2 regions of the Acidovorax sp. GW821-FHT10E04 genome follow, and region 2 is predicted to be linked to the other one. Evidence: predicted binding sites of a transcription regulator. Region 2 holds the regulator's gene; the other holds the start of a gene.
The links. The regulator sigma-54, encoded in region 2, starts transcription at its own class of promoters, with help from an activator protein. The targets are predictions, from matches to a motif close to TGGCANGNAANCTGCTTT.
Positions count from the first base shown of each region.

Region 1: a site for sigma-54 is predicted at 1,913-1,930, ahead of AC07OC_RS13330 (ammonium transporter). Genes of this name have one in related genera too.

Region 1 covers NZ_JBWKMT010000003.1:853,372-857,736, reverse strand. The annotation lists gene AC07OC_RS13335 (hypothetical protein) at 19-351, opposite strand; gene AC07OC_RS13330 (ammonium transporter) at 525-1,880, opposite strand; gene AC07OC_RS13325 (sulfite exporter TauE/SafE family protein) at 2,246-3,004, shown strand; gene AC07OC_RS13320 (ABC transporter substrate-binding protein) at 3,370-4,134, shown strand; gene AC07OC_RS13315 (amino acid ABC transporter permease) at 4,169-4,365, shown strand, end outside.
Region 2 covers NZ_JBWKMT010000008.1:30,356-34,720, reverse strand. The annotation lists gene AC07OC_RS22785 (THUMP domain-containing class I SAM-dependent RNA methyltransferase) at 1-415, opposite strand, end outside; gene AC07OC_RS22780 (acyl-CoA thioesterase) at 412-894, opposite strand; gene AC07OC_RS22775 (RNA polymerase factor sigma-54) at 986-2,575, opposite strand; gene lptB (LPS export ABC transporter ATP-binding protein) at 2,664-3,449, opposite strand; gene lptA (lipopolysaccharide transport periplasmic protein LptA) at 3,446-4,102, opposite strand; gene AC07OC_RS22760 (thiol:disulfide interchange protein DsbA/DsbL) at 4,313-4,365, opposite strand, start outside.

The DNA of each region.
Region 1 (4,365 bases), on a different contig from region 2:
CCCACGGCCGCGGCGCGGTCAGCGGATTCCCCCGACATACCGGGGCACCTCGGGCGCGGGCTCCGGCGGGGGCGGCGCCATGCGCTGGCGCACCGCCTGGGTGGCCACATCCAGCAAGGGGCGGCGCGGGGCGGCCGGTGGCGCGGCATGGATGGCCTGGTCCAGGCGGTCCGCCCATTCGGTGAGTTCGGGCGCGTTGTCCTCCTGCGCGCGCTGGCGCGCGAACCGCACGATCTCCAGCGCGTACTCGGCGTTGGCCGCCATCCACTCGGTGTCGGTCACGCGCCCCGTCTTGCGGCGCAGCAGCACATGCAGGTGGGCGGCAATGGCGAGCTTGTCGGAATCGGGCATGGTCGGCTCCTTACTGCATTTCAGTCATCCATTGCGCTGCGCACAACCCGCGGCGAATGAAACCGGTGCGGCCCAGGCGCGGGCCGCCGCGCTGGCTGCGCCCCCCGGCCCGCATTGCGCGGCGGTGCGAGAGCGGGGGAAGGCCCGCGGGGCCTCGGGAGAGCGGGCTTCATTCAGCCGCCCAGGTGTTCGCGGTGCTGGGCGATGTCGAGCCCGGTCTGCTCGCTCTGCGCATCCACGCGCACGCCCATCGCAAAATTGATGATCCACAGCAGCGCGGCCGTCACCACCATGCTGTAGGCCATCACGGCGCCCACCCCGATGGCCTGGGTGAGCAGGCTGCCCTGCACGCCCCCCACGGTCTTGCTGGCCAGCACCCCCGTGAGCAGCGAGCCCACGATGCCGCCAATGCCATGCACGCCAAACACATCCAGCGAATCGTCGGCACGCAGCAGGCGCTTGAGCCCCGTGGCCCCCCAGTAGCACGCCAGCCCGGCCACCAGGCCAATCACCACCGCCGAGCGCAGCGTGACGAAGCCTGCGGCGGGCGTGATCGCCACGAGTCCCGCGACCAGGCCCGAGCACAGCCCCAGCAGCGAAGGGCGCCCGCGCACCACCCACTCGCCCAGCATCCAGGACAGCGCACCAGCGGCGGCGGCCAGGTGCGTGACCGCCATGGCCAGGCCCGCCCGGCCATCGGCCGCCACGGCCGAGCCCGCGTTGAAGCCGAACCAGCCCACCCACAGCAGGCCCGCGCCCGCCATGGTGAGCCCCAGGTTGTAGGGCTCGAAGGGCTCGCGGCCATAGCCCGTGCGGCGGCCCAGGAACCACGCGCACACCAGCCCCGCCACCCCAGCGTTCACGTGCACCACGGAGCCCCCGGCGAAATCCAGCGCGCCCATCCGCGCCAGCCAGCCCCCCGGCTCCCACACCCAGTGCGCCACCGGGGCATAGACCAGCAAGGTCCACAGGCCGATGAAGATCAGCATGGCGGAAAACCGCATGCGCTCGACGAACGCGCCCACCAGGAGCGCGGCCGTGATGATGGCGAAGGTGAGCTGGAACATGGCGTACACCGATTCGGGAATGTGCGGCGCGACATGGCTCACGGCGAGCTTGCCGCCCGCCAGGTCGAAGTCCAGCCCCGTGAACCCCGCGCGCTCCCAGCCGCCCACCCAGGCGTTGCCGGGCGTGAACGCCAGCGAGTAGCCCGCCCCGAACCACAGCAGGCTGACCAGCGCCGCGATGGCGACCACGCTGGCCATGGTATTGAGCACATTCTTCTTGCGCACCATGCCCGCGTAGAACAGCGCAATGCCGGGCAGCGTCATCAGCAGCACGAGCGCCGTGGAGGTCATCATCCAGGCGGTGTCCGCCGCGCTGACGGCGCCGTGCGCCACCAGGCCAGGGCGCGCCAGGGGCGCGGCGGGGGCCGCCGCCACCTCGGGCACGGCCTGCGCCAGCGCGCTGGCGCACAGCCCCAGACCCAACGACACGACCGCGATGAACCGGTGGTTGACTGCCCGCATGAAGGCTCCCTTTCGCAAATTGTTACAAGCGCATTGCATGAGCCGTGCCAACCCGCGAACCCCGATTCGTGGCCCCGCGCGCGGTTTTCCCGCCCCACAACGGGGGCGGGAAACCCCCAATGCACCAGTGGGGTGCAGCCGTTACAGTTGCGGCACTCGAAAGCGCGCTTCGGTGTGCCAAGCGAGGGGCCCGAGGAGACATCCTTTCTACCAATAACCAAATTTCAAGCACCCAACGAGGTGCGTTTTTTTTCAGGCGCTGGCGATCCCAGCGCCTTTTTCTTGCCCGTTCGCCGCCGGGCCCGGTGCGCTGGTCTCTGTATCTGTTCCTAAATCCATAGCAGGCTGGGTGCGAAAATACTGCGATGGAATGGATTTTTATTACCCTGGCCTCGCTGCTCGCGGGCTTCGTGGACGCCATCGTGGGTGGCGGCGGGCTGGTGATGGTGCCGGCGCTGTTCGCGGCTTTTCCGGGGGCGCCACCGGCCACGCTGCTGGGCACCAACAAGGCCGCCTCGGTGTGGGGCACGGCCATGGCCACCTGGCAGTACAGCCGCCGCGTGCAGATCCGCTGGCCGGCGATGCTGCCGGCCGCGGCGGCCGGTTTCGCCGGCTCGTTCGCCGGCGCCTGGGCGGTGACGGTGATGTCGGCCGACTTCCTGCGCAAGCTGCTGCCCCTGGTGCTGCTGGGCGTGCTGGCCTACACGCTGGCCAAGAAGGAACTGGGGCGGCACCATACGCCGCGCTTCGCGGGCCGCGCCGAAGTGCTGGCGGCCTGCCTGATCGGCGTGCTGATCGGTTTCTACGACGGGTTCTTCGGCCCGGGCACCGGCAGCTTCTTCGTCTTCCTGTTCGTGCGGCTGCTCGGCTACGACTTTCTCAATGCCTCGGCCTCGGCCAAGCTGCTCAATTGCGCCACCAATGTCGCCGCCATCGTGCTGTTTGCCGCCAAGGGCCACGTCTGGTGGCACTTCGCGGTGACGCTGGCCGTGGCCAACGTCGTGGGCAGCCTGCTGGGCACGCACCTGGCGCTCAAGCACGGCACGGGTTTCGTGCGCGGCATCTTCATCGTGGTGGTAAGCACGCTGATCCTCAAGACGGGGTACGACGCGTTTCTTCGGTAACCCCCTGAGTCGCCTTCGGCGCCTTCCCCCTGAAGGGGGACGCCCCCAGCGCGGCGGGGCAGCCCTTGCGCGGGGGCACTGGTCTGGCTCGCGCCGGTAGCGCAGACCGCGCCCTGTAGACGGAGGCGTAGCGCCTGCGTCCGGTTGGAGACACCGCTCTAAACCTGTTGTGAATTGGCACACAACGGGGCTTTGAGGGTTGTCCGCAGGCCCAAGGAAAAAATTCGCATATTTATAATCGTTACTACTTGATGACGGCAGGCTTCGCGTTTCGCGATGCCTGTGCATCCGATCCACCAGCCTCCGGCCTGCTACCCGCATGCCGGATTTTTTGTACCTGAAATACCCCCGACAGGACCCATCCCATGAAATTGTTCAAGGCTGTTGCCACCGCCCTCGCGCTCTGCGCCGCTTTCGCTTCTGCCCAGGCCCGCACGCTGGACGAGGTCAAGAAGGACGGCAAGATCCTCATCGCGACCGAGGGGCAGTTCGCTCCGTTCAATTTCTTCAACGGCACCACGCTGACCGGCTTCGAGGTGGAGACGGCCGAACTGGTGGCCAAGAAGATGGGCCTCGCGATCCAGTGGAAGACCCTGGGCTTCGATGCGCTGCTCACCGGCCTGCGCCAGGACCGCTGGGACCTGGTGATCGCCTCGCACGGCATCACCGAAGAGCGCGCCAAGGCCGTCACCTTCACCGACCCGCACTACTGCTCGGGCGGCATGATCATCGCCATGGACCCCGCCATCAAGAGCGCCAAGGACCTGGCGGGCAAGGTGGTGGCCGTGCAGACCGGCACCAGCTACCTCGAGAACGTGCAGAAGGTCTCGTCCATCAAGGAAATGAAGAACTTCCCCACCGACGTGGATGCCCGCAGCGCGCTGAACTCGCGCCGCGTGGACGCCTGGGTGACCGACCGCTTCGTGGCCAAGGCCGTGGCAGAGAAGAACCCCGGCGCCGGCTTCAAGCTCGGCGACATGCTGTTCATCGAGCGCATCGCCGCCGCCGTGGCCAAGGGCAACAGCTCGCTGGCCGCCGGCTGGAACAAGGCGCTGGCCGAAGTCATGGCCGACGGCAGCTATGCCGCGCTGTCCAAGAAGTATTTCAACGAAGACGTCCGCTGCCAGTAAGCACGACCCGCATGTAGTCACAGGGGTCTTTTTCATGCTCACCGCCTTTTGGCCGCAGCGCTGGAGCCGCCAGCAGCGCAGCAACGCCACGCTCGTCTCGGCCGTCATCCTGATGGTGCTGGTGCTGGCACTGCTCGGCAAGCTGCTGTCCTTCCTGCCCGAGCCCATCGGCCCCAACGCCCAGGCGTTCTCCGACGGCGCGCGCACCACCCTGTGGCTCACGCTGATCAG
Region 2 (4,365 bases):
ACTGCGTGTTCACATCGGGGCGCACGCCGCTTTTGGCGCGAAACCGGTCGGCCACGGCGTCCTTGACCTTGAGGCCTGCGAAGTTGAGGCTCTGCAGCGGGCTGTGCTGGGCCGTCACCTCGACCTTGAAGGTCTGGCGCGTGGTGAACCAGATTTCCCACGCCACGTCGCTGGCGGCGGCATACAGGTCGTTTTCAGAGCGGTAGGGGCGGTGCGCCAGCTGCACCAGCACGCGCTGGGCCAGGCGGCTGTGCAGGTTGAGCAGCAGCGCCTCGCGCCAGGACGCGCGCAGCAGCACGCCGCCACGGCCGACCAGCAGGTCTTGCCCCGTGAGGCCGGTGATGCCATGCACCTCGTCGGCCAGAAAGCCCTCCACACCGGCGGCGCAAGGGAGAAAAAGTTGGAGTTGATTCATGACGATGGTGAGGATACGCGCTCGGAAAGTGCGTGTGAATCCGGCGTGCCCGCACGGGCCAGCAGCAACTGGCGGATGGAGTCCGGGATCGGCGCCACCTTGCGGCCGGCCTTGCCGATGAAAACGATGCCGATCTTGCCGCGCGCCACCTCGCGGCCCGAGGTCTTCTCGGTCATGCAAAAGACCAGGTCGAACCCATAGCGGTTGAAGTCCGCAGGCGCCATCTCCACGCGCATGGTCTCGCCGTGGAACCCCTCGGACTTGTACTGCGCCACGATGTCTCCGACCACGATGGACAGCCCGCCCACGTCGGCCTCGGGGTAGCCGAGTGACTGGAAAAACCGCACCCGGGCCTCGGACACGAGGCTCAGCAGCTGCGCGTTGTCCAGGTGCCCGCCCTGGTTGACGTGGCTGATGTAGATCTGCATTTCGGTGGCGAAACCGAAGTGCGCGGGAAGGTCGAAGACGATGCGGGCCATGGACGGGGTGGCGAAGTAAGAGGGAAAGACAGCAACGGAGCGGAAAAACGGGCCACCAGGCGCATGCGCCGTGCACACGCCCGCACGGCGCCTACAGCGCCTTGCGCAGATTCGCCGGCGCGATCTTGAGCGCCTCGCGGTACTTGGCGACGGTGCGGCGCGCGCACTCGATGCCCTGCTCCTTGAGCATCTCGGCGATCTGGCTGTCGGACAGCGGCTTGGTCGGGCTCTCGGCGGCCACGAATTGCTTGATGAGGGCACGCACGGCGGTGCTCGACGCATTGCCGCCGGTCTCGGTGCCCAGGCCCGAGCCGAAGAAGTACTTGAGCTCGTAGGTGCCGATGGGCGTGGCCATGTACTTGGCCGTGGTCACGCGGCTGATGGTGGACTCGTGCAGGCCCAGCTCGTCGGCGATGTCGCGCAGCACCAGCGGGCGCATCGCGAGTTCGCCGTGGGTGAAGAAGTTCTTCTGCCGCTCCACGATGGCGCGCGAGACGCGCAGGATGGTGTCGAAGCGCTGCTGGATGTTCTTGATGAACCAGCGCGCCTCCTGCAGGCGCTGCTGCATGCCCTGGTGGCCCTCGCCGCCCTTGTGGCCGCGCAGGGCGCCGGCATAGATGTCGTGCACGCGCAGGCGCGGCATCACGTCGGGGTTGAGCTGCACGATGAAGTTGTGCTGCCCGTCGCGGCCATTGGCGCGCCCGGCCTTGCGCACGATCACGTCGGGGATGATGATGTTGCGCTCCACGTCGGCGAAGCGGCGCCCCGGGCGCGGCTCCAGCCGGGCGATCAGCGCCATGGCGGCGCGGGTGCGCTCCTCGCTGTCGCCGCAGGCCTGCGTGAGGCGGCGCACGTCGCGCCGCGCCAGCATCTCCAGCGGCTGCTGGCACACGCGCAGCGCGGTCTGCACGGTGTCGGGGTCGATGTCGCTGTCCTCGTCGGCGGCCAGCGCCTTGAGCTGCAGCGTCAGGCACTCGGCCAGGCCGCGCGCGCCCACGCCCACGGGCTCCAGGCTCTGCAGCAGCCGCTGTGCCACGGTGAAGCGGTGCACCAGTTCCTCGATCTGCTCCAGGTCGTCGGGCCCGGCCAGGCTGATGGCCAGCTCTTCGAGCGGATCCTCCAGGTAGCCGTCGTCGTTGAGCGATTCGATCAGGAAGCGCAGCGCGGCGCGGTCGATCTCGGACAGGCGCAGCGCCAGCGCCTGTCGGTGCAAAAAGGCGGTCAGCGATTCGTGCGTGCGGGCCAGCTCGGTGGCGTCGGCCTCGTCGCCTTCGGCGTCGTTGCGGTTGCGGGCGGGGGCGTCGCCGCCCCACTCGGCGTCGTTGGGCGCCATCTCCACCGTGCCGTCGCCGCTCCAGTCGGGCTCGTCGGCGCCCGCGCTCGGAGTTTCAGCATCATTTTGAGCCTCAGCGCTGGTACTGCTTGCGCTGGTAGCTCCTGAAAAAATAGCATCATCCGCGCTGTAGTCGTCGGCCTGGGCCGGCGTATCGGCGGCTTCCAGGCCAAACTCCTCGCGCGGCGCCTCGTCGGCGTTGCGTTCGAGGAACGGGTTTTCGTCGAGCATCTGCTCGACTTCCTGCGAGAGTTCCAGCGTGGACAACTGCAGCAGCCGGATGGACTGCTGAAGTTGGGGGGTCAATGCAAGATGCTGCGAGACGCGCAGCGAGAGTCCAGGTTTCATTGATTGAGCGCCGCCGGGCCGCCCCAAGGCGCGAAGCCCCCCTCGGGGGGCAGCGCAGTACACGAAGTGACAAGCGTGGAGGCCATGTCTACATGCGGAAATGTTCGCCCAGGTACACCCGGCGCACTTCGGCGTTGTCCACGATCTCGGATGGCGTGCCCTGGGCCAGCACCTGGCCATCGCTGATGATGAAGGCGTGGTCGCAGATGCCCAGCGTCTCGCGCACGTTGTGGTCGGTGATGAGCACGCCGATGCCGCGCGCCTTGAGAAAACCGATGATGCGCTGTATCTCGATCACGGCGATGGGGTCGATGCCCGCAAAGGGCTCGTCCAGCAGGATGAAGCGCGGCTGCGTGGCCAGCGCGCGGGCGATCTCGACGCGGCGGCGCTCGCCGCCCGACAGGGCCATGGCGGGCGAGGCCCGCAGGTGGTCCACGCGCAGCTCCTGCAGCAAGGCCGTGAGACGCTCTTCGATGGCCTCGCGCGACAGCGGCTTGCCGTCGTCGTCCGCGCGCTGCAGCTCCAGCACCGCGCGCACGTTCTCTTCGACCGTGAGCTTGCGGAAGATGGAGGCTTCCTGCGGCAGGTAGGACAGCCCCAGCCGCGAGCGGCGGTGGATGGGCATGTGGGCCACCGAATGGCCGTCGATGCGGATGTCGCCCGCGTCGCTGCGCACCAGGCCCACGATCATGTAGAACGAGGTGGTCTTGCCCGCGCCGTTGGGCCCCAGCAGGCCCACGACCTCGCCCTTTTGCACGACCAGCGACACATCCTTGACGACCTTGCGGCTGCCATACGACTTGGCCAGGTGCTGCACCTCCAGGCGGCTGCCCGCCTGGGTGTCAGGACCGGGGCTGACGGGCTGCGCGCTCACTTGGAGCCGCCGCCAAGGCTGTTGCTGGGGCGCAGCACCGGCGCCGATGCCGGGGGCGCGGCCTCCGGCGCGGCGGCACCGGCGGGCGGGTCCTTGGGCGCGAGCACCGCGCGCACCCGGCTGCCGGGCGCGGGCGCATCGCCCGCCGCATTGGTCGCGGGGGTGCGCTTGCCGTCCACGGTGAACACATCGGTGAGGTTGTTGTAGACGATCACGGCGCCGGTGATCTCGTCGCTGAGGACCGCCCCGCGGTAGCGGCGCAGTTCGGCGCGGGTGATGAAGCGCACGTTGTCGGCCTTGCCGTCGTACTCGATGACTTCGCTCTCGCCTTCGATGAACTCGTCCGGCGCCCCCGCCACGGTATCGCGCTTCTGGCGGAAGAAGGCCCGCTTGCCCGCCTCGGCCGTGACCACGCCGTACTGGTAGCCGTCGGCGTCCTGGCGCACGTCCAGCCGCGCGCCGCGCAGCACGATGGAGCCCTTGGTCATGACCACGCGGCCCGAGAACACGCTGGTCTGCTTGAGCTCATCGTGTCGCAAGGCGTCGGCCTCGATGTTCATGGGCTTGGCGCGGTCGGCCTTTTCGGCGTGCGCCGCGCCCAGATGGCAGGCCAGGGCGACAAGCAGGAGGTGGGGGAGGATGCGGTAGTTCATAGGGCACGAATCTTGCAGGTCATTGTAGCCACCCCACGGCGCGCGCCATGAAAAAAGCCCGCATCCGCGGGCTTCTTCTTGGGACATCCGAGGCCGTCGGCGCTTGGAAGCCGCCGCCTGCACCCGTGGAGCCGGCGCTGCCGGGCCGCCGGGTGCGTTCCCCTGGGCAGGAAGGCGGCTCACGAGGGCCACGCTTCCTTCAAGGAGGCGTCACCCCTTTTTCGCCGTGGCGGCCAGGTGCTCCACCACCTGCAGCACGTTCT